Regions from separate parts of the Micromonospora sp. CPCC 206060 genome, predicted to be linked through region 1. Evidence: riboswitches for the same ligand, from Rfam matches in the RefSeq annotation. Region 1 holds a riboswitch; each other region holds the start of a gene.
The links. Region 1 has a riboswitch for S-adenosylmethionine ahead of V6U90_RS08620 (ABC transporter substrate-binding protein). Riboswitches for the same ligand answer to the same signal wherever they lie in the genome.

Region 2: linked by a shared signal. The riboswitch ahead of V6U90_RS19185 (aminotransferase class V-fold PLP-dependent enzyme) and the one ahead of V6U90_RS08620 (ABC transporter substrate-binding protein) in region 1 are both predicted to bind S-adenosylmethionine.
Region 3: linked by a shared signal. The riboswitch ahead of thrC (threonine synthase) and the one ahead of V6U90_RS08620 (ABC transporter substrate-binding protein) in region 1 are both predicted to bind S-adenosylmethionine.

The regions. Positions count from the first base shown of each region.
Region 1 is NZ_JBAKHU010000007.1:96,771-107,003, forward strand. Features, by position in the region: gene V6U90_RS08595 (S1 family peptidase) at 1-74, opposite strand, end outside; gene V6U90_RS08600 (TlpA family protein disulfide reductase) at 393-854, shown strand; gene V6U90_RS08605 (DUF4395 domain-containing protein) at 1,008-1,448, shown strand; gene V6U90_RS08610 (amino acid ABC transporter ATP-binding protein) at 1,467-2,204, opposite strand; gene V6U90_RS08615 (amino acid ABC transporter permease) at 2,207-2,986, opposite strand; gene V6U90_RS08620 (ABC transporter substrate-binding protein) at 3,028-3,882, opposite strand; SAM riboswitch class IV at 4,145-4,257, opposite strand; gene V6U90_RS08625 (amidohydrolase family protein) at 4,313-5,185, opposite strand; gene V6U90_RS08630 (M20 metallopeptidase family protein) at 5,297-6,520, shown strand; gene V6U90_RS08635 (Gfo/Idh/MocA family protein) at 6,517-7,518, shown strand; gene V6U90_RS08640 (ABC transporter substrate-binding protein) at 7,534-8,829, shown strand; gene V6U90_RS08645 (carbohydrate ABC transporter permease) at 8,889-9,848, shown strand; gene V6U90_RS08650 (carbohydrate ABC transporter permease) at 9,845-10,233, shown strand, end outside.
Region 2 is NZ_JBAKHU010000030.1:19,721-29,953, forward strand. Features, by position in the region: gene V6U90_RS19165 (AI-2E family transporter) at 1-956, opposite strand, end outside; gene V6U90_RS19170 (GroES family chaperonin) at 1,047-1,385, shown strand; gene V6U90_RS19175 (hypothetical protein) at 1,572-1,760, shown strand; gene V6U90_RS19180 (PrsW family intramembrane metalloprotease) at 1,853-3,571, opposite strand; SAM riboswitch class IV at 3,638-3,759, shown strand; gene V6U90_RS19185 (aminotransferase class V-fold PLP-dependent enzyme) at 3,807-5,108, shown strand; gene V6U90_RS19190 (FUSC family protein) at 5,205-6,356, opposite strand; gene V6U90_RS19195 (FAD-binding oxidoreductase) at 6,547-7,947, shown strand; gene V6U90_RS19200 (glycerol-3-phosphate dehydrogenase/oxidase) at 8,000-9,814, opposite strand; gene V6U90_RS19205 (S8 family serine peptidase) at 10,010-10,233, shown strand, end outside.
Region 3 is NZ_JBAKHU010000030.1:39,637-49,869, forward strand. Features, by position in the region: gene V6U90_RS19240 (hypothetical protein) at 1-114, shown strand, start outside; gene thrC (threonine synthase) at 249-1,538, opposite strand; SAM riboswitch class I at 1,550-1,683, opposite strand; gene V6U90_RS19250 (DUF4352 domain-containing protein) at 1,861-3,039, opposite strand; gene V6U90_RS19255 (ABC transporter permease subunit) at 3,240-4,139, opposite strand; gene V6U90_RS19260 (alpha/beta fold hydrolase) at 4,139-6,997, opposite strand; gene V6U90_RS19265 (hypothetical protein) at 7,161-7,631, shown strand; gene V6U90_RS19270 (AAA family ATPase) at 7,657-9,918, shown strand; gene V6U90_RS19275 (gas vesicle protein K) at 9,935-10,233, opposite strand, start outside.

The DNA of each region.
Region 1 (10,233 bases):
GCGCCGGCGGTGACCAGGCCGATGGTGGCGGCGAGCAGTTGGCCGATCCGGCCGGTGGTCTTGGTGATCCTCACTGATCCTCCTCGGAGCGGTGGTTCCCGTGCTGGGGCCCGCAGGTTGTGGTCGGGCGGCGGCGCGTCGGAGCCGGTCGGAGCGTGATCCTGACGGTCGTCGTGGCAGTGAGTATCCATTGAGATCAATAGCCGTGCAAGGGCCTGCGGGACGCGGATCAGCCGGGGTCGGTGGTCGGCGCGAGGACCCCGGGCCGGTGGTCCGGCCTCCGCCCGGACTGGGGGTTGCCGAATCGAGGCGGCCACTGTGGATCGCAGGTCCGCTGTCCTGTCCTCCGGACGGTGGAGGTCGATCACCTGGTGTTGTGGCAGGCTGGAGCGGTGCGGCACTCCCCTCTGACCGGGCTCGCGGTGGTCCTGGGCGTCCTCGCGCTCGCCACCGTTCTCGGCCTGTGGCGGCGCCGTCGGGACGGCCGGATCCGCCCCGTGCCCGGCACACCCACCGCCGCCGTTGGTGCGGCGGCGCCGTCGTCGGTGCTCGCCACGCTCGGGGTACGCGCCGGTGCGGTCAACCTGGTGCAGTTCTCGTCCCCGTTCTGCGCCCCCTGCCGTACCACCCGCCGCGTCCTCGGGGAGATCGAGGGCCACATCGAGGGCGTCCACCTGGTGGAGGTCGACGTCGAGCAGCACCTCGACGCGGTCCGGGAACTCGACATCTGGCGCACGCCAACGGTCCTGGTGGTGGACGCCGGGGGACGGGTCGTCCAGCGCGCGTCGGGGGTACCCGGTCGGGACGACCTGATCGCCGCGATCCGGCCACTGCTCGTCGGGGCCCCGTCATGATCGGCGTCGCGTTGACCCGCCGACGGGCCGTGGACCACGGCCGGCTGTCGGCGAGCCTCTGTCGACCGGCCCGCTCCGTCTGATCCCCTGGCCATCCTTCCCGCCGGTCCCGCGTGCCCGGGTTCCGGCCGGTACCCCTGAACGGAACCCCTCATGCTGCTCGACCCCCGCGCGCCGCGGTTCGCCGCGACCGTCACCACCGTCGTCCTCGCCGCCGCGTTGATCACCGGATCCGTTCTGCCGCTGGTCGTCCAGGCGGTGGTCTTCGCCGGCACTGCGGCGTATCCCCGTCTCGGCCCGTACGGCCTGCTCTACCGTGCCCTCGTCGCGCCCCGACTCGATCCGCCCACGGAGCTCGAACCCGCCGCCCCGGTACGGTTCGCGCAGGTCGTCGGCCTGGTCTTCACGGTGGTCGCGGTGGCCGGTCAGCTCGCCGGCGTGCCGGCGCTGTTCCTGGCCGCCACCGGTGCGGCGCTCGCCGCGGCGTTCCTCAACGCGGCCTTCGACGTCTGCCTCGGCTGTGCGGGGTACCTCGCCGTGCGCCGGCTGGTCGGCCGGCCGATGGTGGCCCGGGTGCCGGCCGGCTCGTCCTGACGCCGGCACCGCCGGGGACTACAGCACCTGGGACAGGAACCGGCGCAGCCGGGGGTGCCGGGCCTGTTCGAAGATCGCCCCGGGTGCGCCGACCTCGATCACCACGCCGTGGTCCATGAAGGCGACGGTGTCGGCCACCTCCCGGGCGAAGCCCATCTCGTGGGTGACCACCACCATCGTCATGCCCCCGGCGGACAACTCCGCCATCAGCTTCAGGACCCCCTTGACCAGTTCGGGGTCGAGCGCCGAGGTCGCCTCGTCGAAGAGCATCACCTGGGGTTGCAGGGCCAGTGCGCGGGCGATCGCGACCCGCTGCTGCTGGCCGCCGGACAGGTGCGCCGGCCGGGCGTCGGCCTTCGCGGACAGCCCCACCAGCTCAAGGTGGGTCCGGGCGACGGCCACGGCCTCGTCCTCGCCGAGCTTGCGGAGCCGCCGCAGCGCGAGCGTGATGTTGCGCAGGACGCTCATGTGCGGGAAGAGGTTGAACTGCTGGAAGACCATGCCGACCCGCTGCCGCAGGGCGTCCGGGTCGTCGCGCAGCACGCTGCGCCCGTCGAGCAGTACGTCGCCGCGGTCCGGCTCGATGAGCCGGTTGATGGTGCGTAGCAGGGTCGACTTGCCCGACCCGGACGGGCCGATCACGCAGGCGGTCGCTCCGCGTGCCACGTCCAGGTCCACGCCGCGCAGCACCCGGTTCGCCCCGAAGGACAGGTGCACGTCGCGGACGCTGAGGCTGACCGGGGTCCTCGTGTCGATGGTCAACGTGGGGTTCCTCCCCTCGGGTCGGGCAGTACCGGGTCCAGGTCGTCGGAGTCCCCGACCGGCGCGGTGGCCGGACGGCCGTGCCGCAGCCGCCGGTCGATCCAGTTGACGACGTGGGTCAGCGGCACGGTCAGGGTCAGGTAGAACAGTCCGGCCAGCAGCAGGGCGGACTCGTTGCCGGTGGTCGCCGCGTAGTCCTGGCCGATCCGGAACAGTTCCCGCTGGCTGGCCACCAGGCCGAGGAAGTAGACCAGGCTGGAGTCCTTGATCAGGGCGATCAGCTGGTTCACCCAGGCCGGCAGCACCCGGCGGATGCCCTGCGGGATGATCACCAGGCGCATCGCCTCGCCCCAGGAGAAGCCGAGCGCCCGGGCGCCCTCCAACTGGGCGGCCTCCACCGACTGGATGCCGGAGCGGAAGATCTCACCGATGTAGGCGGCGGCGATCAGCGACAGCGCCAGGATGCCCAGGGGGTACGGGTTGGGCCCCCAGACCTGCATGCCCAGCGGTGCCAGGCCGACGCCGATCAGCAGGATGGTCGCGGCCGCCGGCAGGCCCCGGAACACGTCCGTGTAGACCCGGGCCGGCCAGCGCAACCACCGGGTACGCGAGATGCCGGCGATGGCCAGCAGCATGCCCAGCACCGAGCCGAGCAGGGCGGCGGAGACCGCCAGGATCAGCGTGTTCGGCAACCCGACGGTCAGCATCTCGGGCAGCGCCGCGCGCATGGAGTCCCAGTCGAAGAAGGTCTCCCACAGGGTGCTCAACGGATCCATCAGTGCTCTCTCCTACCGCCCCGCTCGCTCGTCGTCCGTACTCAGGAGGAGGCCGGCGCGGCCGGCACCGGTACCGTGCCGCTGCCGGGCCTGAAGTCGGCCGGGATGGGACGTCCCGGGTAGTACTGGGCCTGCAGGCGGCTCCAGGTGCCGTCGGCGATCACCTCGTCGAGAGCCTTGTTGAGCGCCTCACGTAGCTTGTCGTTGCCCTTGGCGAAGGCGTACGCCGTCGGGGCCGGGCTGAGCTGCTTCGCCGCCACGGTGATCTTGCCGCTGCTCTCCGCAGCGGACTTCTCGCCGATCTCGGCCGGGGCGATCCAGGCGTCGGCGGTACCGGCCTTGAGCTGGTTGATCGCGCCGTTGTAGTCGGGTACCCGGACCGGGTCGAGGCCCTTGCCGGTGGCGTAGTCGTCCTGGACGGTGCCCTGCACGACCACGACCCGCTTGCCGGCGAGCTGGTCGAAGCTGGTGATCGGCGAGCCGGCGGGTACGTCGAGGCCGAAGTAGCCGAAGTCGTAGCCGTTGCCGAAGTCGACGGTCTTCTTGCGTGCCTCGGTGATGGTGATCGAGGAGCTGCCGACGTCGAACTTGCGGTTGTTGACCTGGGAGAGCAGGGCGGAGAAGTCGGTGCCCACGAACTCCACCTTCAGGCCGGCCTTCGCGGCGACTGCGGTGAGCAGGTCGTTGTCGAAGCCGGTGAACGTGCCGTTCTTGAGGTAGACGTTCGGTGGCGCGTCGGTCAGTGTGCCGGCGCGCAGCACGCCCGGCTGGAGCAGGCCGTACGGGTTGTCGGCCGGGCGGGAGGTGTCGTCGGCGCAGGCGGTGAGGGTGGCGACGCCGAGGATGGTGGCGACGCCGAGGGCGGCGGCCCGGGTCAGGGCAGGAAGGAATCGCACAGGTGTCTCCGGGAGAGGTTCGGGTGGCGGGCACGGGCGTGCGTCGCCGACGGTGCGCCCGGTGGGCGTACCGCTGGGGTGGTTCCTGGAAGGGGAGTGGCCGCGGCTAGCCGGCGTTGCCGGGGCGACACACGGCGCTGCAGATCCGCATCATGTCGACGTGGCGGCGCCGGGTCAGGGCCGGCGGGATCGCGGGGCGGGCCGGTGGGGCGCAGCTACGGGAAGGCATGGTTCTCCTCGGTCGGTGATGACCTGGGAAACCAGGCCACGCTTGCACCGGAGGCTGCTCCGGTGCCTGGTCTTCACCCGGGGCACCCCTACGTGGACGAGGGTTGCCGGCCAGCGAGCCGGGGCTTGACGCTGGCGCTCATGACCTGCCGACGAGGCTAGCAGCCTGTCCCGGTGCGTCGTCCAGCCGTTATGACCACCCTCACCCGGCCCTTCCCGGCGGCGCCGTCGGGCGTCGCCACCCTGCGGCGGTGTGCCGGTCCAGGGCACGCAGGAGGTTGCCGCCGAGGATGTCGTCGCGTTCGTCGTCGGCGAGTCCGTCGAGGCCGACCGGGTGCAGGGTCTGCGCGAACGACACGTGGTCGAGGGCGGGTGCGAAGTCGGACCCCCAGTACAGGCGCCGTGCGCCGAACCGGGCGAGCAGGAGATCCACGAACGGTCGGGCCGCGTGGTGCGGGAAGTCGTCGGAGGGCTCGCTGACCGCGTACAGCCCGGAGATCTTGACCCCGACGTGGGGCAGTCCGGCCAGGTTGGTCAGCGGCGTGAGGATCCCGGCGGCGGCCTCCCGGGTGGGCACGACGGGTTGCGCGCCGGGCAACCCGAGGTGGCTGAACAGCACTGTGCACCCGTCCAGCGCGGTCAGGGCCGGCCCGAGGTGCGCGGTCGCCGCAGGGGTGGCGTTGAGGCTGATCAGGGCCGCGACCCGGTTCAGTGCGGTCGCCTCACGGGTCACCCAGCCGGCGAAGCGGTCGGCCGCCGCCGGGTCCGGCAGGTACGCGGCGATGCCGACGAAGCCGGCCGACCAGAAGGTTCCGGTTCCCCCTTCCGGTCCACCTGGTGGGACGTAGGCGACGGGCGCGATCCAGTCGTGTGCTGCGGCGAGACGGGCGACGTGGTCGTTGTTCCCTGCGAACTGTGCCTCGCCCTCGTAGCCGATCACCAGCGCCCGGCTGATCCCGTGCGCGCGACGTATCCCCTGGTAGACGGCGAGTTCGTCGCCGCCGGCGGGGGAGCGGCCGTACCTGCCGGGGTAGCCGGCGGCGAACAGGTGCAGGTGGGCGTCAGCGCGTCGCATGGTCGGACCCTAACCCAAATCTGCCCTGGCCATTGACGTGGCGGGACCCCTGATTTAGGTTCTTGTCTCAATTAGGTCCGGATTACACGGCGCGAACGAGGGGTGAACCGCGTGACGCTGGCAGGCGACGACGTTGACGAGCTGGTGCGGCTGCGACGCCAGCTCCATCAACACCCCGAGCTGCGGTTCACCGAGAACCAGACGGCGGCCGTCCTCGCCGGGCTGTTGGGTCCGCTCGGGCGGATCCGGACCGGAATTGCCGGCACCGGGCTGCTCCTGGAGATCGATGGAGCTGCTCCGGGGCCCGCTGTCCTTCTTCGGGCCGATATGGACGCCTATCCCGTCCAGGATGCCAAGCAGGAGCCGTACGCGTCCCGCATTCCGGGCGTCTGCCATGCCTGCGGGCACGACGTGCACATGACCGTCGCCTACGGCGTCGCCGCCCGGATCGCCGCCGACCCACCGGCCCGGGGCTCGGTGACCGTGCTGTTCCAGCCGGCCGAGGAGATCCCGTTCGGCGCCGACTCCGGTGCCGCTGCGGTGCTGGCCGACGACGCCCTCCGCGACCGCCGGTTCGACGCGGTGCTCGGCCTGCACTGCTGGCCCGACCTGCCGGCCGGCGCCCTGGGTATCGACCGGAGCGCGGCGATGGCCGCGAAGGACGCGTTCCGGGTCGAGGTGCTCGGACGGGCCGCGCACGCCGCGACCCCGGCGTTGGGCCGCGATGCCATCCTCGGCCTGACCGCCATCGTCACCACCCTGCACGCCGCCGTCGCCCGCGCCCGCAACCCCCACGAACTGGTCGCCTTCAACATCGGCACCATCTCCGGCGGGGCCAGCCAGAGCCAGGTCGCCGACCACGCGGAGGCGACGGGCACGCTGCGCACCCTCGACCCCACCGTCCGGGAGCGACTCAAGACGGTGATCGAACGCGTCATCCGCCAGCAGGCCGCCGCCCTCGACCTCGGCGTACGTTTCACCTGGGCCAACGAGATGCCCGCAGTGCACAACTCCCCCGAACTGGTCGCCCTCGCACACGCCGAACTACCCGGACTGGTCAAGGTCGTCGACCTGCCGGTACCACCCCTGACCACGGACGACTTCGCCCTGCTCGGTGCGCTCGGGCCGAGCCTCTACGTCAAGCTGGGCGTCGTCGGGGAACGGGGCGGTGCCTCGCTGCACTCCGGCGAGTTCGACGTCGACGAACGGTGCCTCCCCGCCGGGGTGGTCGCCCTGGAGCGGCTCACCCGGGCCGTGCTCGACGGCGCGCTGACGGCCGACCCCGGGCACGACGTGGCCGCCCGGCCGGTACGTGCCGGGGCGGTGGACGCATGAGCACCGGACCACGGGTGGCGGTGATCGGGACCGGCGCATTCGGCGTCCGGCACGTCGCGGCGTACCGGTCCCTGGGGATCCGGGTGGACGCGCTGGTCGACCCCGACAGGGACACCCGGGACCGGGTCGCCGCCCGGTACGACGTCCCGCGCACCTTCGACACCGTCGCCGACCTGCTCGCGACGGCCCCGCCGGACGCCGCCTCGGTGTGCGTACCCGGCCCCGCGCACCGCGCGGTCGCCGTCGCGCTGATCACCGCCGGGATCCCCGTCCTGGTGGAGAAACCGCTGGCCGCGACGGTCGCCGACGCCACCGCCATCGTCGCCGCCGCCGAGGCGCACGGGGTGCTCTGCCACCCGGGGCACATCCTGCGGCACAGCCCCGCCCACCGGGCGTTGTACGACGCGGTCCGGGACGGCCACCTGGGGCAGGTGCTGGCGGTCTCCTCACGACGGGACCGCCCCCGGACCCTGACCCGGCTCTTCCCCGACGAACATCCCGCCCTGCTGACCGCGGTGCACGACATCGACCTGGCGCTGTGGTACGCGCAGTCGCCCGTGGTCGAGGTACGCGCGGCGGCCCGGACCCGACCGGGATCGGTGACACCGGTCCTGGTGTGGGCGGAGCTTCGGCACGCCAACGATGTCGTGTCGTCGATCCGCAACAGCTACCTCCTGCCCGAACACACCCCCAACCACACCTCGGACCTGGTCGAGGTGTACGGCACCGACGGTGTCGGCCACGTCGACCTCGGGTACCCCACCCTGCTCGTCCAGGCCGAGCGGACCGAGGCACCGGACTGGCTGCTCTCCCCGCCGGACGGCGGTGGCGCGCTCGCCGCCGAACTCCGGCACTTCCTCCGCATGGTGGACGGCACCGAGTCGTCCCCGGTCGTCCCGCTCGCCGACGGACTGCACGTGGTCCGGGTCGCCGCCGCCATGGCCGACAGCGCCACCGCCGACGGTGCCGTACGCCGAATCCCCGATCCCCCTTGCTGACAGGAGCTTCTGCCGATGAACCGACGTAGATTGGCCGGCCTCTTCGCCGCCGGTGTGGCCGCCGCCGCGCTGCTGACCGGGTGCGGAGGTGACGACGACGCAGGCGGCCCGGTCACCCTGAAGGTGCTGACCTGGGAGCCGGGTGGCGCCGAGTACTGGAAGCAGGTCAAGACCAGCTTCGAGGGCAGCCACCCGGACATCAAGCTGGACCTGCAGTCCGTGCCGTTCGACAAGTACCCCGAGGTGCAGGGCCCGTACATCACCTCCCAGTCCGGTCCGGACGTGATGGCGAACAACGCCGGGCTGGAGCTGTTCGACCGGCGCAGCGCGTACGTGCCGTTGGGCGAGCGGGCAGCGGAGATCAACAAGGACCTGGTCACCTACAGCGGCGCCTGCGAAGGGTTCGACACCAGCAAGCCCTGCTACGGCGTGCCCTTCTCCTACCAGGGCAACGTCCTCTACTACAACAAGGCCGTGCTGACCGCCGCCGGGCTGGACCCGGAGCGGCCCCCGACGACCTGGGAGGAGTTCGGCGCGGCCTGCGACGCGGTCGGCAAGACCGGCAAGACCTGTCTGGCCCTGGGCCTGTCCGGCACCTTCCCGGCCTACTGGGACTTCCCCGAGATCGCCCGCAGCTACCTCAGCGAGGACGACATCCGGGGCCTGCTGGCGGGCACGCTGTCCTGGAAGGACCCGAAGCTGGTGGCGGTGCTGGAGAAGCTGGCCGAGATCACCACCAAGGGCTGGGCGAACAAGAACGCCCCGTCGATCACCATGCTGCCCGACGGCGCGGACATCTTCCAGCGCGGCGACGCCGCCTTCGCCGGGACGATCATCTCCGACGCGGTGAACTGGGAGGCGTTCGGCAAGGCCCTCGGCGACGACAAGCTCGGCGTGACCCGCTGGCCGGCGGCCAACCCGGGTGCTCCGCTGGCGCAGAAGTTCTCCGGCATCGAGGGCGCGGTCTACGGGGTGACCCAGTGGAGCGAGAAGAAGGACGCCGGCCTGACCTTCATCAGCTGGCTCGCCGGCAAGGAGAACGGTGAGCTGTGGGTCAAGCACGCCAAGGGCCAGCCGCTGAACAAGAACGTCGACAAGGCGCTGCTGCCCTCCTCGCCGGCCTTCCAGAAGATCCAGCAGTTGGTGGCGGAGCCGACCCTGCACGCCGGGGTGATGCTCTCCGGTCCGGAGGCCGACGCCCTGGCCCGTGGCTGGCAGCAGGTGACCCTCGGCCAGCTCACCGTCGACAAGTGGGCCGACCAGATGCAGCAGGCGCTGGAGCGCAGCCCGACGAAGAAGCAGAACAAGTAGTCGCACCGGGTGGGGCGGTCCGCCGCCCCACCCGGCCAGCCCCTGGAGAGGACCCCCCGATGACGATCTCCACCACGCCGGTACCGGAGCCGGTGGTCGCGGACCGCCCACCTGAGCCCGTACGCCGTCCGTCCCGGCCCGGGCGGAGCCGGGAGTGGTGGCTGGGTGCCGCGCTGGTGCTGCCGGCGCTCGCCCTGGCCGTAGCGTTCAAGCTGGTACCGCTGGGCCGGGGCGTGGCCACCAGCCTCGAATCGTCCAGCGGGTTCGGCGGCAGCACGTTCGCCGGCGCGGACAACTACGTCCGGATGCTCGACGACCCGGTGGTGCTCGCCAGTTTCCGTAACGCACTGCTGGTGGTGGCGACCCTGCCGGTCTGGGTGGTGCTGCCCCTGGTGCTGGCCGTGCTCATCCACCAGCGTGCCCCCGGCTGGAAGTTCTTCCGGGCCGTCTACTTCATCCCGTACACCGTCGCGCCGATCGTCGTCGGCATCATGTTCCGGCAGATCCTCGCCCCGGACGGGCCGATCAACGCCCTGCTGCGCACGGTCGGGCTGGAACCGCTGGCGATCGAGTGGCTCAACGGCCGGTACACCGCCCTGTTCTCGCTCGTGGCGGTCGCCCTGTGGAGCTTCTTCGGCCTGGGCGTGATGACCTACCTCGCGGGTCTGGCCACCATCCCCGAGGAGACCCTGGAGGCGGCCTACCTCGACGGGGCGGGCTTCTGGCGGCGGCTGTTCTCGGTGGTCGTGCCGATGCTGCGGCCGACCGTCGCCTACTGGAGCGTGCTGTGCGCCTCGGGCGTACTGATCTGGCTGTTCCCGCTGATCTACGCGCTGACGCAGGGCGGCCCGGGGGACGCCACCATGCTGCCCGAGTACCTGGTCTTCCTGACCACCTTCCAGTTCCTGGACCGGGGGTACGGCTCGGCCATCGGCATCGCCCTGTTCGTCTTCGTCGCCGTGCTGTCGATCTTCAGCGTGCGGCACATGTTCACAGAGGGGACCCGGAAGCCGCGATGAACCAGCGTGCCACCGCCCAGCTCGGGCGTTACCTGTTGACCTTCGCGCTGGTCGTCGTCGCGGTCGCGGCGGTCTACCCGTTGCTGTTCACCGTGGTCAGCTCGCTGAAGACGCAGGCGGGCTTCGCGCAGGACCCGCTGGGCCTGCCCGGTGGGGTCACCCTGGACAACTACCTTGAGGCGTTCCGCCGGATGAACATGCCCCGCCTGCTGCTGAACTCCCTGATCACCACCGTGGGCGGGCTGGTGCTGTCGGTGCTGGCCGCGCTGCTGGTCGCCTACGCGGTGACCAAGCTGCGGTTCCGTGGCGGCAAACTGGTCTTCCTGCTGATCATCGTCACGCTGACCATTCCCAGCCAGGCGATCATCTACCCGCTGTACCAGAC
Region 2 (10,233 bases), on a different contig from region 1:
AAGATCATCAGGAAGATGCCGATGCCGACCGCATCGATGAAGGCGACCAGCACGGTGGCCCGGACGTAGGCGACCAACGTGGACCAGGCCGCCTGGCCGGCGTCGTCGACCCGCCAGCGGGCGGCCAGCGGGAGCAGCCGGACCAGAAACCGCCAGATCTTGGACCCGTCCCGCAGGAAGAAGAAGGTGGCGAAGAGCACCAGCAGGGTACCGGTGAGTGCCTCGGCGAGGGTGGCGGCGGTGGAGATGGCCCCGCTGGTCAGTGACTGGGTGTTCTCATCGATCCACTTCTGCCCCTGGTCGATGTAGTCGCTGAGCTGGCCGTCGGAGAGGTGCAGCGGACCGGTCTTGAGCCAGTTCTGGATCTGCCGGACGCCTTCGGTGGCATTCTTGCTCAGCTCCGGTACCCCGTTGACGAACTCGTTGACCACCAGGGTGAGCGTCCCGACCACGGCGCCCAGGCCACCGACCAGGACCACCGCGGTGGCCGCCGACCGGGGGAACCGGGCCCGCAGCAGCCAGCCCACCGCCGGGGCGAGCAGCGCGGAGAGGAGCAGCGCGATGGACAACGGGATGATCACGATCTGGATCCGGCCGATGATCCTGATCAGCGCCCAGCCGAGTACGCCGATCACGATCAGCCGCCACGACCAGGCGGCGGCGATCCGCAGCCCGTGCGGCACGTCCGCGTCGTCCTGGCTGGAGGTGGAGGGGTGCTGCGGCACCTGCGGGGCGGGCAGCCCGGCGACCGGCACGTCGGATTGCGCCGGCGGGCCGGGCGACGAGGGACTCGCCACCCCACCGTCCGCCTTGGTGTCGCTGGGGACTGACGCCCGGCTCGACTCGTACGCGCGACGGATCCGCGCGCGAATCTGCTCGAAGCGGCTCAAAAGCACCTCCCGGCTGGCTACAGGCTCCACCACCGTAACGGGCAAACTCCAGCCCAGACCTCCGATGGCGACCCTGATTCGGCCCCCACATTGCCCCGGCCCGGTACCGCGCAACCACCGCGACACCGGTGCCGCCGGACACGGTAGCGTTCCAGCGTGACTGCGGACCCCAATCTCGAAGCCGGCCTGCCGATCCGTCTGCTGCACGACCGCGTCCTGGTCCGGATGGAGGGTGCCGACGGCGAGCGGCGGTCCACCGCCGGCATCGTCATCCCGGCCACCGCCTCGATGGGCAAGCGACTGGCCTGGGCGACCGCCGTCGGGGTCGGGCCGAACGTCCGGGCCATCGTCTCCGGCGACCGGGTCCTCTTCGACCCCGACGACCGCTCCGAGGTCGAGCTGCACGGGCGCGGGTACGTGCTGCTGCGGGAGCGGGACGTGCACGCGGTCGCCGCCGAGCGGGTCGAGCCGGACTCCACCGGCCTCTACCTCTGAGTCCCGGACCGGACGCCGGCGTTCCGCCCGATTCCGGCACATCCGGCAGATTCTCGCCCTTTTCGGCACTCCGCCCCGTTTGCCAGGCCGTTCCCGGGGAAGCCACGCGTTCGATCGCTGGTCCGCCCCGGGCCTGACGGGCTGCTGCGCCCCGGCCCGGGCCGCCCGGTGGCACCAGGACGGCAAGTGCCCGCAGCGGAGGAAGAGATGCCGGTATTCGTGAAGAAAGTGTTCGCCTGGCTCGGAGTCGCCTTCCTGATCTTCTTCGTGGCGTTCCGACCCGATGGCGCCGCCGCCATGTGCCAGTCGATCGGCGTCGGCCTGATGGCCATCTTCCAGGGCTTCGGCGACTTCCTCACCGGCGTGACCGCCTGACCCGGGGGGACCCCGTCACCCACTGCGGCTATCCGGGACGGGCACCGGCCGGCGGTACCGGCCGGGACGGCGTCGACGGCAACCGCCCGGGGTCACCCCCGCCAGGGGCCGGGCGGCGGGGCGGCACCCCACGGCGGCTGCCCGTGACCGGGATACGGCGCCGCGCCGTACGGACCCGGGGGCGGGTACGAGCCCGGGGGCGGGTACGAGCCCGGGGGCGGGTACGAAACGGGTGGCCCCACCGGTCGGGGCGGGGCGAGCACCACCGGGATCGGTACGACCGGCTCGTCCGGCGGGTCCACCGAACGGCGTGACCCGTCCGGGAAGGTCAGTTGGTACCGCTGACCGTCCCAGATCCCGATTGGCGTCTGCGGATCCCGTCCCACGAAGAACGACCGGTACGCCGAGATCGAGCCGAGCAGTTCCCGTTCCTCCCGGAGCGCCCGGTCCCGGTCCGCCGGGCGGTCGTCCAGGCCCCGCCGCATACCGTCCCGGAGCAGCGCCAACCGGGTCGCCGCGAACTGGTAGCCCCGCATCGCCTTCAGCCCCGCGTCGCCACCGACCCGCCGGGCCCACTGCCGGGCCGCGTGCCGCCGGCCCAGGCTGCCCAGGGCTGCCACCTCCGGCGGGGTCAGCCAGCCGGCCCGGACGTAGTCGGGGAGCACCCGCTCGGTGAGCCGCCCCTCCCAGCCCCGTAGCCAGACCGCGAGACCGACCAGCGCGAAGAAGATCGGCGTCATCACGCCGATGTAGCCGTAGAGCGAGATCAACGCCTGCCCGGTGGCCACGGTGAGCGACGGCAGCAGGTTCCAGGTGCCGTGCAGCATCATCGCCAGCAGCAGACCGGCCAGCGGGGCGAGTACCCGGACCCGACGGTCGGCGGTCCGGGCGGCGATCCCGAGCCCGATCCCGGTCATCGCGGTGAACATCGGGTGGGCCATCCCGAAGAGCAGGATCCGGACGATGAAGATGGCGATCAGGTTCTGCGCCCCGGTGGCCGGCCCGTACTGCTCGACACCGCTGGCGTAGCCGTGCCCGCCCAGGTAGAGGATGTTCTCCACCATGGCGAACCCGACCGCGGAGAGGCCACAGTAGACCAGTCCGTCGGTGATCCCGGACCACTCCCGGCGGCGGAAGAGGAAGAGCAGGACCGGGCCGAGGGCCTTGGTCAGTTCCTCGATGAACGGGGCGACCAGCACCGCGACCAGCGCGTCGGGCAGCCCCCACTCCTGGAACCGGTCGGCGAAGAAGCCGTTGACGTTGATCGAGGCGGCGGTCGAGACGAACGCCCCCCAGGCGAAACAGAAGATCAGGTACTTCAGCGGCTCCGGTTCGTACCGGTCGAGCCAGAGGAAACAGGCGATCAGCACGGGTACCGGCAGGATCGCCGCCACCAGGCCGACCAGCAACGCCTCGGCACCCAGACTCTGCCCGAGCGTGAACAGCATGAAGACCGCGCTGCCGGCGATCAGCAGGATCACCCCGGCCAGTACCAGGTACCGCAGCCAGCCGGCCCGCCGGCCGGGCATCGCCGTGGCCGGTCCCCCGGCCGGAGGCGGGGTGGCCGGTCCCCCGGCCGGAGGCGGGGTGGCCGGTCCCCCGGCCGGAGGCGGGGTGGCCGGTCCCCCGGCCGGAGGCGGGGTGGCCGGTCCCCCGGCCGGAGGCGGGGTGGCCGGTCCCCCGGCCGGAGGCGGGGTGGCCGGTCCCCCGGCCGGAGGCGGGGCGGGCGGCAACGGCGGGTACGCGGCTCCGCCGGGCGGAACGGGCGGCGACGGGGAGGAGAGGGCTCCGCCGGGCGGGGTGTCGGCCATGCGGCCAGCGTATCCATCCTCGGCCCACTGGTCCGGGCGCATTCCCACCGGATATGCTCCAACCCAGGTCACGAGCGCCAGCGTCAAGCCCCGGCTTGCTGGCCGGCAACCCTCGTCGAGGTTCGCGGTGGGGTGCCCCGGGTGATGACCGGGCCCAGCCCGATCCGTGTGCTGGGCAAGCGCGGACCCTGTCCCCTGTGCCGAGCCGGGGTCCGGTGGACCCTGGAGGAACGGCATGACCCTGTTGGCAGCCCCGCCCGTCCCGTCCCGCTCCCGCCCGGCGGCTGCGCCGTCGCCCACCGCCGTGCCCGGCACGACCGGGCCGCTCGACGTGCTCGGGGTACCGGGTCAGATCAATTTCGACTACGCGGCCAGCGCGCCCTGTCTGCGGGCCGCCGCCGACGCGGTGACCGACCTGCTGCCCTGGTACGCCAGCGTGCACCGGGGTGCCGGAGCGCTCTCGGCGCACTGCACCCTCGCCTACGAGCGGGCCCGGCAGACCATCGGCGACTTCTTCGGTGCCCGTACCGACGACCACGTGATCGTCACCCGGAACACCACCGACGCACTCAACCTGCTGGCCCGGGCCCTGCCCACCGGCATTACGGTGGTCACCTTCGCCGGGGAGCACCACGCGAACCTGCTGCCCTGGCCGGCCGGTACGGTCCGGCTGCCGGCGCCCGACTCCCCCGCCGCCGCGGTGCGAGCCCTGGACGCGGCCCTGCGGGAACTGCGACGCGGCCCGGACGGCGGTGTCCAGGACGGGCCGGTCCTGGTCGCGGTCACCGGCGCCAGCAACGTCACCGGCGAGTGCTGGCCGATCGCCCGGCTGGCCCGGCAGGCGCACCGGCACGGCGCCCGGATCGTGGTGGACGCCGCCCAGCTCGCCCCGCACGTGCCGGTCGACCTGGCCGCGCTCGACGTGGACTACCTGGCCGTCTCCGGGCACAAGCTGTACGCCCCGTTCGGCGCCGGGGTACTGATCGGACGCGCCGACTGGCTGGACGCGGCGCCGCCGTACCTGGCCGGTGGGGGTGCCACCGGGCACGTCGGCGACGCCACCCACGACGTACGGTGGGCGACCGGCCCGGCCCGACACGAGGCGGGTACCCCGAACCTGCTCGGTGCGGTCGCGCTGGCTGCGGTCTGTACCGCCCTGGTGGAGGCGGACCGGCCCGCGCTGCACGCCCGGGAGCAGGCACTGCTGGCCCGACTGCGGACCGGTCTGGCCGCGCTGCCGGACGTGGTGGAGCTGCACACCTTCGGCGTCGACGCCGACCGGGTGGGCATCGTCTCGTTCGTGGTGGCCGGGCGGGACTCCGCCGAGATCGCGGCGGAACTGGCCCGGGAGCACCAGATCGGGGTACGCGACGGGCTCTTCTGCGCCCACCCGCTGACCCGGCGGCTGCTCGCCGAGGCGGCGGCGCGTACCGGTCGACAGGACCTGCCACCGACGGCCCTGCGGGTCAGTCTCGGCCTCGGTAGCACGGCCGCCCAGGTGGACCGGCTGCTCGGGGCACTCGCCACGATCGGCTGATCCGTCGCCACGACCGCCGTCGGCTGACGGTCCACGGTCCCGCCGTCGGCTGACGGTCCACGGTCCCGCCGTCGGCTGACGGCACACGGTCCGCCGTCAGCCGGCCGGCTGGTCGTCGGGGGCACGCCCCTGCTCGCCGGGCGGGCGCGGCGTGTCGCCGAACGCCTGCCGGACCAGCCGGTTGGCCTCGTCCTGGTCCAGACCGCTCGCCTTGATCAGGTCACTGGCGGTGGTCCGGATCTGCGCGATCACCACACTGCCGGAGAAGCCGACCCCCTCCCGATAGGCCCGGCCGGCATGACACACCGCCCGCATGGTCCACTCCCGGGCGTCGTCGGGGTCCTTACCGACCGCGAACTCGTGCCGCAGGACCCGGACCGACTCGGCCAGGCTCCGTACCGCCTCGGACATCGCCTCCGGGATCGGCTCCTCGTCCTCGATCAGGGTCACCGCCCGCCGGATCAGGGTGCCGCTGTTCCGCATCGCCCGGTCGACCGGTTCGGCCGCCTCCGCGTAGTGGGTCAACGCCTCGCGCCGGTGCCACCGGGCCGGGGAGATGGTGGTGGTCTCCTTGGCCCCCTCGATCGCCTCGGAGAACGCCTCCAGCTCCGGCTGGTTGCGCCGCAACCGGTCCAGGGCCCGCTGGCAGCGGGCCGGATCCCGGGCGACCAGCGCCTCCGCCGCCTCGGTGAGCTGGTCGGCGAGCAGGTCCAGCGCCGGGCGGGCCGCCCGGTTGATCACCCGGAGCGGGTTCAGCGGCAGCAGCAGCGCCGTCACCAGCAGGGCGACACCGCCGCCGACGAACGCGTCAACGAACCGGGGGAATTCGAGATCCGCCACCGACGGGCTCAGCGTGACGATCAGTACGGCGGTCGCCGCAGCCTGGATCACGATGGCGACACTGCCGCCCAGAAAGACCGCGACGACGATGGCGAGCAGGACCACCACGCCGAGCTGCCAGGGTCCCGTCCCGAAGAAGTAGATCAGAATGTCGCCGATCAGCACCCCGAGCGCCACTCCGATGATCAGCTCGACGGTCCGCCGCATCCGCTGCCCCACCGACGCGGCCAACGTGCCGACCGCCGAGATCGGCGCGAAGACCGGCTGCGGGTTGTTCAGCAGTTCGTGGGCGGCGGTCCAGGACAACGCGGCGGCGAGCCCGGCCTGCAACGCGAGCACCCAGGCCATCCGGACCGCGTGGAGCCGCTCCCGCAGGGTCGCGTGCCCCCGGTGCCGCAACTGGGCCATCACCGCCGCCAGCCGCTGCCGATCCCGCGCGTCGGCGTACCGCTCGCCGGGGCGCCCCGGCGGATCGGTTGACGCGTCACGGCCTGCGGACATGGGCCGGACTACCCGCCGTACCCGGGGTGAATCCTCCGGATCGGGACGGATCGGCCGGCCTGGTCGCCCCGACTGAGCCGGGTCTAGCCTCGGCGTCATGGCCGCCACCCCGATCCTCGCCGACCTGCGTGCCGCCCTCGGCGACGCCGCCGTGATCATCGACCCGGACCTGATCCGGGGTTACCGCCGCGATGAGGCGGACCTCTGCGCCGCCGGTACCCCGCTGGTGGTGACCCGGCCGCGCAGCACCGCCGAGGTGGTCGCGGTGGTCCGGGCAGCAGCCCGGTACGGCGTACCGGTGGTGCCGCAGGGCGCGCGGACCGGCCTGGCCGGCGCGGCCAACGCGGTCGACGGCGCGGTGGTGATCTCCCTGACCGCGATGGACCGGATCCTGGAGATCGACCCGGTGAGCCGGATCGCCGTGGTGCAGCCCGGGGTGGTCAACGCCGCGCTCGCCGCCGAGGTGGCGAAGCAGGGGCTGCGCTACCCGCCGGACCCGGGTTCCTGGGAGTCGTCGACCATCGGCGGCAACGTGGCCACCAACGCGGGTGGGATGTGCTGCGTCAAGTACGGCGTGACCACCGAGTACGTCCTCGGCCTGGAGGTGGTGCTCGCCTCCGGCGAGGTGCTGCGCACCGGCCGGCGTACCGCCAAGGGGGTCGCCGGGTACGACCTGACCCGCCTCTTCGTCGGCTCCGAGGGCACCCTCGGGGTGATCACCGAGATCACCGTGGCGCTGCGGCCCGCCCCGGAGGAGTCACTGACCCTGGTCGCGGTCTTCCCGTCCACCGCCACGGCCGGCTCGGCGGTGGCCGGGATCGCCGCCCGGGGTCTCACCCCGAGCCTGCTCGAACTGCTCGACCGGACCCATCTGCGGGCGATCGAGGCGTACCAGCCGATGGGGTTGCGGACCGACGCGGCGGCGCTGCTGCTCGCGGCGGCGGACACCGGCAGCCGGGCGGCGGACGATCTCGCCCTGATCGCGGCGGCGTGCGAGGCGGCCGGCGCCGACGAGGTCTACGCGGCCACCGACGCGGTCGAGGCCGCCGCCCTGTTGCAGGCCCGCCGGCTGGCCCACCCGGCGATGGAACGCTTCGCCGCGCAGACCTACCCGGACGGCAACGGCGGCCTGGTCATCGACGACGTCGCGGTACCGCGCGGTGCGCTGGCCGCCCTGCTGGACGGGGTGGCCCGGGTCGCCGAGCGCTGCGAGATCCCGATCGGGGTGGTCGGGCACGCCGGGGACGGCAACATGCACCCGAACATCGTGGTCGACCGGGCCGACCCGGCCAACCTGGACCGGGGCCGCCGGGCCTTCGACGAGATCATGGAACTGGGCCTGTCGCTCGGTGGCACCTGCACCGGCGAGCACGGGGTGGGGCTGCTCAAGCGGGAGTGGCTGGCCCGGGAGATCGGCCCGGTGGGGGTCCGGGTGCACCAGGCGATCAAGGCGGCACTCGACCCGACCAACCTGTTCAACCCCGGCAAGGTGCTCTAGCCCGCGGCGCTGCCGTTCAGCCGGCTGCACCTCGACCGCCGGGCGGGACGGGTCAGTGGCTGGAGGGCAGCGGCGTACTTCCCGGCTCGACACCCCGGTCGGCGGCGAGCCCGCGCACGTCCGGTACGCCGAGCCGGGCCGCGTCCGCCGCGATGTCGTCCGGCATCTGCTCCGACTGGCGTTCCGCCTCGACCCGCGCCCGGTAGTGCTCCACCTCCCGGGCCCGGGTCACCGCGTCCCAGCCGAGCACCGCGCCCATCAGCTCGGCGGCGTGCCCGGCCGACTCGGCACCCCGGTGGGCGGTCTCGAACGAGATCCGCATCCGACGGGTGAGCACGTCGTCCAGGTGCAGCGCCCCCTCGGCGCGGGCCGCGTACGTCACCTCGGCGGCAAGGTACTCCGGGGCGCCGACCAGCGGCGCGGCCTGCAACGGGTCCGCCGCGATCAGGGCGAGCAGTTCCAGGGTCAGGTTGCCGTACCGTTCCAGCAGATGCTCCACCACCCCGACCGGCATCCCGTGCCGGCGGGCCAGGTCGGCCCGGTCCCGCCACAGCGCCGCGTACCCGTCGGCGCCGAGCAGCGGCAGGTCGGCGGTTCGGGACGGGCGTCCCCCACCGAGCCGGCGGACCGCCCGGTCCACCACGTCGGAGGCCATCACCCGGTACGTCGTGTACTTGCCACCCGCCACCAGCAGCAGCCCGAGCATCGGCTCGACCACGGCGTGCTCACGGGACAGTTTCGAGGTGGAGTCCGAGTCTCCGGAGAGCAGTGGCCGGAGCCCGGCGTACACCCCCTCGATGTCGGCGGTGGTCAGCGGCCGGTCGAGCACCGCGTTGACCTGCGCGAGCAGGTATTCGATGTCCCGCGCGGACGCTGCCGGGTGGGACCGGTCGAGCTGCCAGTCGGTGTCCGTGGTGCCGATGATCCAGTGCCCGCCCCACGGGATGACGAAGAGCACCGACGTGGCGGTACGCAGGATCAGCCCGGTCTCCCCGGTGATCGCCGAGCGGGGCACCACCAGGTGCACCCCCTTGGAGGCGCGCACCCGCAGCCCGGGGCGGAGCCCCACGTCGTTGAGCATCCGCGACATGTCGTCGCTCCACACGCCGGTCGCGGCGATCACCGTGCGGGCGCGTACCTCGAACTCGGCGTCCGGGGAGCCGGCGGGCGCCTCCAGGTCCCGCACCCGGACCCCGGTCACCTCGCGGGCCTGGCGGAGCAGCCCGACCGCCCGGGCACTGTTCACCACGGTCGCGCCGAGGCTGGCGGCCGTCCGGGCCAGGGTCACCACCAGCCGGGCGTCGTCGACCTGCCCGTCGTGGTAGCGGATCGCGCCGGACACCGCGTCGGAGCGCAGGCTCGGGAAGACCCGCCGGGCCCCCTCGCGGGTCAGGTGCCGGTGCAGCGGCATCCCCCGGCCGCCGCCGAAGACACCGGCGAAGACGTCGTACATGGCGACGCCCGCCCCGTAGTAGGAACGCCGCCAGAACCGGCCGGGTACCGCGCGCACCCCGTCACCGGCCGGCAGCGGCACCAGGATCGGCACCGGTCGGACCAGGTGCGGTGCGAGCCGGGTGGCGAGCAGCCCACGCTCGGTGAGCGCCTCGTGGACCAGCCCGAACTCCAACTGCTCGAGGTAGCGCAGCCCGCCGTGGATCAGTTTGCTGGACCGGCTGGACGTGCCGGCCGCGTAGTCGCGCGCCTCGACCAGCGCGACCTTCAACCCCCGGGAGGCAGCGTCCAGGGCGGCCCCCGCCCCGGTCACCCCGCCTCCGATGATCAGTACGTCGAAGCGCTCGGCCCGCAACCGGCGCAGGTCGGCTGCGCGCCGGGCCGGGGAGAGCTGACCGGCGATGGCTCGGGACACATTCGGGTCACGCACGTGTCCACGGTAACCGCCACCCCGCCCCTCTTGCCGATCATGGAGTTGTGGTGCCCCATAAATGCCGTACATGGCACTAAATCCCCCACCATAAGTCCATGATCGACGGGCGGTGGAGCCTCCCAGCCGGTACGGGTGCACACGACGCCCGGGCCGGCGCTGCGCCGTACTGTGCTCACCATGCAACCCGGTCCCTCCGACGTACCGCCGCCTCCGCCTCCACCGGGGCCGCCGGGACCACCGGGGCTGCCGGCCGGGCCGGCGCCGACCCGCGCCCACCCCCTCCTGGTGGTGGCCACCGCGCTGCTCGGCTGCTGGACGGTGGCGGTGACCATCGGCGCCCAGGGGTACAGCTGGCTGTTCGAGCAGAGCCTGCTCATCTCCGGGCAGGACCCCACGCAGTG
Region 3 (10,233 bases), on a different contig from region 1:
ACCCGGCTGCGCCGGGTGGTCAACCGACGATCGCGGACCACAACGACCGGGGCGGACGAGAGGGAATTTGGTCGGGGGGACGATCGCACAGCGCCTCCGGCGCTGGGTCGTTAGAACCAAGGTCTACGGCGAAACGACCCCCCGCACCGAGCATCTTGCGTCGTCGGGTAACTGACGTCAAGTCCTTACCGGGCGATTTTTCGCCACCTGTGGCAATCTTTCAGCTACCCGACGTGACGAAACGATGCTCAGCCGAGCAGGCCCGCATCCCGGGCGGCGCGCAGCGAGGGCTTGATCCGGTGGGTGGGCCCGACCTGGGTGGCCACCGCGTCCAGGGTCTTCAGACCCTCGCCGGTGTTGAACACGACCGTCTCGGCGTCCGGGTCGAGCTTCCCGGCGGCAACCAGCTTGCGCAGCACCGCGACGGTCACCCCGCCGGCGGTCTCGGCGAAGACCCCCGTCGTACGCGCCAGCAGCCGGATCGCGTCGCGGATCTCGTCGTCGTCGGCGTAATCCATCCAGCCGCCGGTACGACGCACCGCCTCCAGGGCGTACAGCCCGGCGGCCGGGTCGCCGATGTTGAGCGACTTCGCGATGCCGGTCGGCTTGACCGGGGTGATGGTGTCCGTGCCGCCGTGCAGCGCGGTGGCGATCGGCTTGCAGCCGGCCGACTGGGCGCCGAACACCTTCCAGCCGTTGGCCGGCGCCTCGACCAGGCCGATCTCCACCAGCTCGCTGAACGCCTTGTCGATCTTGGTGAGCAGCTCACCGCTGGCCATCGGGATGACCACCTGCTCGGGGATCCGCCAGCCGAGCTGCTCGGCCACCTCGTACCCGAGGGTCTTGGACCCCTCCGCGTAGTACGGGCGCACGTTGACGTTGACGAACGCGGTGTCCTCGAACTCGTCGGTCTCCACCAGTTCGCCGCAGAGCCGGTTCACGTCGTCGTACGAGCCGTCGATGGCGACCAGTTCCCCGCCGTACACGGCGGTGGTGACCACCTTGCCCTGCTCCAGGTCACCGGGGATGAAGACGATCGACGGCACCCCGGCCCGGGCGGCGTGGGCAGCGACCGAGTTGGCCAGGTTGCCGGTGGAGGCGCAGGCGAAGCGGGTGAAACCGAGCCCCCGGGCGGCGGTGAGGGCCACCGAGACCACCCGGTCCTTGAACGAGTGGGTCGGGTTGGCGCTGTCGTCCTTGACCCAGAGCGGCGCCCGGATGCCGAGTTCGGCAGCGAGCCACGGCGCGGCGACCAGTGGGGTCAGCCCCGGGTCCAGGGTCACCCGGGTGGCCGGGTCCTGACCGGCCGGCAGCAGGCCGGCGTACCGCCAGATGCTCTGCGGACCGGCCTCGATCTCGGCCCGGGTGACCTTCGCCAGAGCGGCGCTGTCGTAGTCGACCTCCAGCGGGCCGAAACACTCGTAGCAGGCGTGCTGCGCGGCGAGCGGGTACCGGGCGCCACAGGCACGACAGACCAGGGCACGGGCCGGGCCGGTGGCGGTGGGCTGGGCGGGGATCGCGTCGACGGTCGACGTCATGTCGAGGGGTCCTCTCATCTTTCCCCGCATCGCACCGTGCGGCGGGGACGGATTTGGCACCTGCCTCGCGCCGCTCGTCATCGAGCGTGCGGGGTGGTTGCCGGGGCGTCGTCGGGCCGTATCCCTCAGCCCCTCTGGATGAGGTATTCAGTTGTGCCGTGGAGTCTACGGGCGTCCGGCCAGCCAGCGGGAGCTGTGTCCCAGGTTGTGAGCTGCCCCGCATCAGCCGGCGGAATGCAGCAGGATCGGGCGCCCCGGTTGCCCGGGGCATCCCGATCCTGTCGCCAGCGGTCGGATCGACCGACCGTTCAGGAAGGTCGGATCAACCGACCTTCCAGGAGCCCCGGGCGTTGCCGCCGAGCAGTTCCGTGTAGACGATCTGCCCCTTGGCCGACTTCACGTCGAAGACCACGGTACCGCTGCGCTTCGTACCGGCAGCCAGGTCGATGCCGCTGGACAGCGCGGTGCCGCAGCCGGCGAAGATGCCGCCGATACCGTTCTCCTCGGTGCCGGAGGAGTCCACGAAGTTGAAGTAGAGCGGGTTGATGGACCCCTCGCCCTTCACCACCTCGACCGTCACGTCGGCCACCAGGTAGGTGCCGTTGTCCGGCTCCGGGGCGTACGACCGGCAGCCGGTCTTCCGGGTGGTCACCTTCTGCACGGTCACCCGCAGCTCGTCCCCGTCGGTGCTGGTGAGGATCAGGGTGTCCCCGATCGCCATGTTCTCGGTCTCGTCGTCGGTCGTGGGTGGCGAGGTGTCGGTGCCCCGGGTCGGGGCGGTGGTCGGCAACCCGGGCTGGGCCGGCGGCGAGTAGGAGATGCCGGGGTCCTCGGTCTCGTCGCCGGCCGCGACCAGCGCGACGATGCCGCCGCCGCAGCAGAGCACGAGCAGCACCCCGACCACGGCCAGGACGATCACCAGCGTGTTGCTCTTCTTCGGCGGAGCGACCGGCATCATCGGCATCCCGACCCCCGGACCGTAAGCCGGCCCGGCCGGTGGTGGCGGGACGAACCCGCCGGAGGACGGCGCATACGGCGCGCCCGACGACGGGGTGTACGGCGCTCCGGAGGACGGCGCGTACGGCGCGCCCGACGACGGGGTGTACGGCGCGCCCGAGGACGGACCGGGCGGCGGGTACGGCGCACCGGAGGTCGGGCCGTAGGGCGCGGCCGGTGGCGGCGGGGCGTAGCCGCCACCGGGCGGGGCGTACGGGTCACCGGACGGCGGGGCGTAGCTGCCACCCGGCGGGGCGTACGGGTCACCGGACGGCGGACCGTAGCCGCCCGGCGGTGTGTACGGGTCACCGCCGCCCGGCTGCGGGTTCCACACCGCCGTGGGTGGCGGGGTGTTGTACGGGTCGCTCGGCGGGACGTACGGGTCGACCGGTGGGCCGTACCCGGGCGACGGGGCGGACGCGCCGCTGCCGGCCGGGGCCGGCGGCTCGTACTGCGGTGACTGGCCAGCCGGGTCCGGTGAGGATGGCGGCGGCTCGTAACTCAAGGGGTGACTCCTTGCTCAGGCAATCTGGCAACCGGGCAAACGATGTCAGACCCTGTCCACCCACGCCTCACCCTTGTCGCCGGGATGACTCTACGAACGGAGCGGATCGCGGGGAGGAACCCCGGACCGGGGCGGGCCGGCCGGATCGGCGGCGCTGGCGTAACGCGCGATGTCAAAAACGCCGAATGCCGGCCACCGGGTCAGCTGGTCACGTCCTTGCGGGTGAACCGCCAGAACGCCAGCCCCCAGAAGAGGGTCGCGTAGCAGATAGCCGAGATGCAGCCCCGGACCACGCCGTCGGTCTGCACCGGGGTGGAGAGCAGCCCCAGCCAGGCGTTGGCGTAGTGGGTCGGCAGGAAGGCACGCAGCGCCCCGAGCGCGGTGATCTGGTCCAGGATGCTGGACAGGATCCAGAGCAGGACCGCACCGCCGACCGCGCCGAGCGCGGCGTCCGTGGTCACCGAGAGCAGGAACGCCAGCCCGGCCACCACCAGGAGTACGACCGCCAGGTAGCCGAGCACCGCGAGCAGCCGCAGCAGCCCCTCCCCGGCCGGGATCTGCGCCGCCACCGTGCTGCGCAGCGGCGACCAGCCGTAGCGCAGCGTCCCGGCGAGCAGGGCGGTACCGGCCAGCAACAGCAGGGCCAGCGCCGAGTAGGTCAGCGCGACCAGCAGCTTGACCGCCAGTAGCCGGGCCCGGGGTACCGGCACGGCCAGCAGGTAACGCAGGCTCCCCCAGCTCGCCTCACTGGCCACGGTGTCCCCGCAGAACAGGGCCACCACCACGACCAGCAGGAACGACGCGGAGACGAAGATCGAGAAGAGGGTGAAGTTGAGCCCGCCGGAGGTGGCCAGGTCGATCAGGCTGGCGAACTCGCCCCCACCGTTGTCGTCGTCGTCTCCGGTGTCGAACTGGAACGAGATCAGAATGATCAACGGGAGCAGGACCATGAAACCCAGCGCGAGCTGGGTACGGCGCCGGGACGCCTGCCGGCGGAACTCGGCGAGGAACGGCAGGGTCGCCGACGGGCGGTAACCCGACGCGGCCCCGGCGGCGCTGGCCCCACCGGGCCGCTCGGCCGACTGCAACGAACCGGACATCAACGGTCCCCACTTCCGCGAGAGTTCTCCCCGACCAGGGCGAGGAACGCGTCCTCCAGGCGACGCCGGGGCACCACCCGGTCGACCCCGACACCGGCCCGGACCAGTTCGGCCACCACCTCACTGCGGGCGGTGCCGTTGGTGTCCACCACCAGCCCACCGTCGCCGTCGGGCAGCACCCGTACGCCGGTCAACCGGTCCAGCACGGCCCGGGCCGCCTGCGGGTCGCTGACGTCGAACAGCACGCTCGGCGACTCGCCGACGATCTCCTCGACCGGGCCGGAGGCCACGATCCGGCCCTTGTTGACCACCACCGCGTGGGTGCAGGTCTGCTCCACCTCGGCCAGCAGGTGACTGGAGACCAGCACCGCCCGCCCGTCGGTGGCGTACCGCTGGAGGACCCGGCGCATCTCGGCGATCTGCGGCGGGTCGAGCCCGTCGGTCGGTTCGTCGAGCACCAGTAGTTCGGGCAGGCCGAGCATGGCCTGCGCGATGGCCAGCCGCTGCCGCATGCCGTGGCTGTAGTTCCTTGTCCGGCGGTGCACCGAGGCACCCAGCCCGGCGATCTCCAGCGCCTGCTCGAAGTGCGCGTCCGCCTCCGGCCGGCCGGTGGCCCGCCAGTACGCCTTCAGGTTCTCCAGACCGGACAGGTGCGGCAGGAAGCCCGGCCCCTCGACCAGGGCACCGATCCGGGAGAGCACCGGGGAGCCCGGCACCAGCCGGTGCCCGAAGACGTAGATCTCCCCGGCGGTGGGCTGGGTCAGCCCCATCAGCACCCGCAGGGTGGTGGTCTTACCGGCACCGTTCGGGCCGAGCAGACCGACCACCTGTCCCGGGTACACCTCGAAGTCGACGTTGGAGACCGCGACGAAGCCGTCGGCGTACTCCTTACGGAGGTTACGGACCGCGAGCGGGATGCCGGCGTACTGCGGATGCACCGAGGTGTCGTGGCGGCGGTGCCGGCGGCGGACCACGGCGACGACCACGACGAGCCCGACCATGATGGCGGCGAGCAACCCGACCAGCACCCAGCGCCAGACCGCCGCCGAGGTGGCGATCGGCTCGCCGTCGACGGTGGGCAGGGTGACCGGCCCGCCGCCCGGGGCGACGGTGTAGACGGTCGGCTCGGCCGGGGTGGCGTACCCCTGGTCGGAGGTGGCCACCACGATCCGCAGCCGGTGCCCGGCCTCGATCCGCCGGACGATCGCCGGCAGGGTCACCGTGACCGGCTGGGCGGTGGCGACGTCGGCCGGCAGCCCGGTCAGCCGGACCGGGGCGACCAGCCCGTCGGGCAGGGTCGCCGCGCCCTCCGGGTTGACGTCGTAGAGCTTGACGAACAGCACCGCCGCACCGGTCGGGGACGCCGCCCGGATCCGGACGGTCGGCGAGCCGACCACGTCCACCGCCTCCGGTAGCGGCGCGGACTCGAAGCGGGCGTGCTGGCCGGGCAGGTCCCCGGCGACACCGGAGAGGAAGGACGAGAGCGCCCCGGCGAACGGTACCGAGGAGATCGCGGCGGGGTTCCCGTTCGGCGGGTTCGCGATCGACTGGACCGGGCCGGTCACCTCGACGGAACGGCGGGCGGTGCCGCCGGTGCCGGGGTAGTCCGCGACGCGGTAGCCGGTGGCCACCAGGCCCCGGTCCAGGGCGTCGAACCCGGTCGTCCGGGACCAGGTGAAACTCCGTTCCGGCACGTCGCCCTCGCCCCGGACGTAGTGGTCGAGCCACTGCGCGGTGAGAAACTTCAGCCGGTCCGAGTCGGTACGCGGACCCTTCCCGCCGTCATGCCCGCCCGTGTACCAGGCGACCCGGACCGGGGTGCCGTTCGCGGCGATGCCCCGGGCGTTGGCATCCGCCTCGGCGAGCGGGAAGAGGGTGTCCGCGGTGCCCTGCACCAGCAGGGTGGGTGCCTTGATCCGGCCCAGTACGCCGGCCGGGCTGGACCGGCCCAGCCGGGCGACGGCCTCCGGGTCGGCCCGGCCGGTGGTGGCGATCCGTAGGTACGCGGCGCAGACGTCGGGGGCGAACCGGCCGCAGGACGGGTCGGCGGCGAAAGCCGGGCCGCCATCCGGTCCGGTGCCCGGCCCCGCACCGGGTGCCGGGCTCGGCGGTCCCGCCGAAACCGGGGCGCCCTCCTCGTTGCCGGTCGCCCCGGCCAGGCCGGCCGGACCGCTGCCGGCACTGCCGCCGTTGCCGAAGAAGATGCCGGCCCAGCCCTTCTTGAACACCCCGTCGACCGGGGACCTCCCGCTCGACTCGGGTAGCAGGGCACCGGCCAGGTCGTGCCAGGTGATCATCGGGACGATCGCGTCGACCCGCTGGTCCTGGGCGGCCAGCAGCAGGGCCAGCGCGCCGCCGTACGAGCCGCCGACCACCCCGACCCGGGGGTCACCGGCGGCGTCGGTGCGCACCTCCGGCCGGGCGGCGAGCCAGTCCAGCAGCCGCTGCGCGTCCCGCACCTCGTGGTCCGGGTCGTCCAGGTGGATCTGACCACCGCTGCGGCCGAAGCCACGGGCCGTGTACGCCAGCACCGCGTAACCCAGCCCGGCCAGGTCCTCGGCGTCGGCGCGGACCGACTCCTTCGACCCGCCGAAGCCGTGCGCCAGCAGCACCGCCGGTACCTTCCGGCCGGCGGACGCCCCGTCGGGCAGGTAGAACGTGGTGTCCAGGGCCACCGGCTCGGCCCCCGCCGGGCCGGACAGCACGGTGAGCACGCGCGACTCGGTGCGGAAGTTCTGCTGGTCGGGCCAGACCGCCCAGACGACCGCGCCGGCGAGTAGCGCGGTCACCGCGGTGGCGGCGACGACCCGGCGCCGGGTCAGGGCACGGCGCAACCGCGCCGGCAGGGGGGAAGGCATGAGATCAACCGTACGACCCGGAAGCTGTGGGTTGCCTGAGATCACCGTTCCCCTGGCACGGTGAATCATGTACCCCTGCCAGGTTCCCTCGGGCATCGGTAATCATGTAACCCCTGCCAGTTGGCACCGGTACCGGCTGGACCGTCGGGAGATGAGGTGTGTCGTGAGGGGTGAGCTGGACGAGGCGCTGGCCCGGATGGCCCGCCGGGAGGAGTTGCTGCGGCGCCGGTCGGCGTCGGGTGAGGGCCAGAACGCCGCACCACCGGGCGGGGACCCGGTGGCGGAGGTGACCGAGGCGGTCCGGCGGGTGGTGGCGGCCCACCCGGGACTGTCGGTCCACCTCGACGTCGCGCACGGCGGCGCGGCCCGACACCTGCGGATCGCCTGGTCGGACGGGACGGTGACGGTGACCGCCGGCACGTCGGCGGAACAGCCGCAGCGCGGCCCGGTCACCCGGGTCGACGAGCCGGCCGGCAGCCCCCCACCCGCCTGGCCGCTGCCGGTCACCCCGTTCCCGGCCGGGTCCGTCGACACCGACGGGCTCAGCGACGACCCGGAGGCGCGGCTGGCCGAACTGCTCCGGCGCAACCCGACGCTGCTGGAGAACCTGCGCCGCAGCGGCGACCCGTCCTGACGCCCGTGCCGGTTACTCTCGCCCGGTGGCGGAATCCGATCTGACGCTCACGCTCACGGCGACTCTCCGGCCGGCGGCACTCGACGGACGGCGGGGCATCGTCCGGCTGCACCCCGAGGTGCTCACCGCGCTCGGTCTGCGCCCCGGTGACCCGGTCCGGCTGACCGGGCGGCGAGTCACCGCCGGGATCGCCGCCCGGGCCGACGCCGGGGCCAGCACCGCCCTGCTCTACGCCGACGACCTGCTCCTGGGCAACCTGGGGGTACGTGACGGGGCGCAGATCGGGATCGCCCCGCTCGCGGTGGCCGGCGCCCGGCGGGTCACGCTGACCGGGCCGGTGGAGATCGTCGCCGCCGTGTCGCCGGAGATGCTGCGCCTGGCCCTGCTCGGCAAGATGGTCACCACCGGGGACGACGTCTCCCTGCTGCCGCAGGACGTGCTCCCCGACGCGGCGGTCCGTTCGCTGGTCGCAGCGGCCCGGCGCAGCCTGGCCAACACCGTCGGGTACGCCTGGACGAGCGCCCTGCTCACCGTGGTCGACGCCGACCCGGCCGGTGGGGCCCTGGTCACCATGGACACCGTGGTCGGCTGGGAGCACGGGGCGGCCACCCGGGGCGACACGGATGCCGGCGCAGACCGGTCCGCACCGGCGGCGCGGGCCGGCACGGCGGCCAGCGGACCGGACGCAGCCACCGGACCGGACGCGGCCAACGGACCGGAGGCGCCGAGCGTGGACGAACTGCCCGGCCTGCGTGCCCAGGCACGGGAGCTGACCGAGCTGCTCGACCTGGGCTTCCACCACCGGGAGGTGCTGGACCGGCTCGGCACCGCCGTCGCGCTCGGCGTACTGGTCACCGGGCCGGCCGGGTCCGGCAAGGCCGCCCTGGTCCGCGCGGTCGCCGCTGCGGTCCAGGCCCGGGTCGAGGCGGTCTGGGCGCCCGAGTTGGCCGCGCTGACCAACGACGCGGCGGCCCGGCGACTGCGCGAGGCCGCCGCCTCGGTCCGCACGGGCGGGCCGGCGGTGCTGCTGGTCACCGACGTGGAGGCGCTCGTCCCGGTCGAGCAGCCCGGACCGTTGGCCACCGTGTTCCGGCAGGTCGTCGCCGAGACGGTACGGGCCGGCGGGGCGGTGGTCGCCACCACGGGCCGGCCCGAGACGGTCGACCCGGCGCTGCGCTCGCCGGACCTGCTGCCGGTGCAGATCGCGGTACCGCTGCCGGACTCAGCGCTGCGGCAGGAGCAGTTGACCGTGCTGACCCGGCGTACCCCGCTGGCCGAGGACGTCCGGCTCGACGAGATCGCCGGGCGTACCCCCGGGTTCGTCGCCGCCGACCTGGCCGCGCTGGTCCGCGAGGCCGGGGTACGCGCCGCGCTGCGGCAGAAGTCCGCCGAGGCGCCGACGGTGGCGATGGCCGACTTCACCGCCGCGCTGGAGGTGGTCCGGCCCACCTCGATGGCCGCGTCCACCCTGGAGCTGGCCACGGTGACCCTGGCGGACGTGGGTGACCTGGTCGAGGTGAAGCAGACACTGACCGAGTCGGTGCTGTGGCCGTTGAACTACCCGGACACCTTCGCCCGGCTCGGCGTGAAACCGCCACGCGGGGTACTGCTCTACGGCCCGCCGGGCTGTGGGAAGACGTACCTGGTCACCGCGCTGGCCGGGACCGGCCGGGCCAACGTGCTCTCGGTCAAGGGTGCCGAGCTGCTGTCGAAGTGGGTCGGTGAGAGCGAACGCGCGGTCCGGGAACTGTTCCGCCGGGCCCGCGAGGCCGCCCCGACGCTGGTCTTCCTCGACGAGGTGGACGCCCTCGCCCCGGTACGCGGCCAGGCCACCGACGGGGGTACCACCGACCGGGTGGTGGCCGCGCTGCTCACCGAGCTGGACGGGGTGGAGGACCTGCGCAACGTGGTGGTGGTCGGGGCGACCAACCGGCCCGATCTGGTCGACCCGGCGCTGCTCCGGCCGGGGCGGCTGGAACGGCTGGTCTACGTACCCCCACCGGACGCCGCCGGCCGGGTGGAGATCCTGAAGGCGGCGGCCCGTCAGGTCCCGCTCGCCGAGGACGTGGACCTGGCCGGGCTGGCGGAGTCGCTGGACGGCTTCTCGGCGGCGGACTGTGCCGCACTGATCCGGGAGGCGGCCCTGGCCGCGATGCGGGAGTCCATGGCGGCGGCCACGGTCACCGGCGCCCACCTGGCGACCGCCCGGGGCCGGGTCCGTCCGTCGCTGGATCCGACGCAGGTGGCCTGGCTGGCCGCGTACGCCGAACAGCACGCCCCGCGCTGACCGGTGGGGGGGGCCGTCACTCCCTCGGCAGCAGCGGACCGAGCGGGCCGAGGTCCAGGTTGAGGTCCTCCGGCGCCAGACCGAAGTACTCGCGGAGGCCGATCATCTGCTCCTCCAGCGCCATCAGGGTGGTGCCGATCCGCTCGACCTGCTCGTCGGTCAGGTCGCCCAGGTCGACCCGGTGCAGGGCCTGGCGTTCCACCAGTTGACGCAGCAGCTCGATCACCGTCAGCACCAGGCTGCCCAGCCCACGCTCGACCGAGTCCCGATCCAGCTCGATCCGCGGCGCCAGCGGGGTCACCCGGGGCGGCTGCC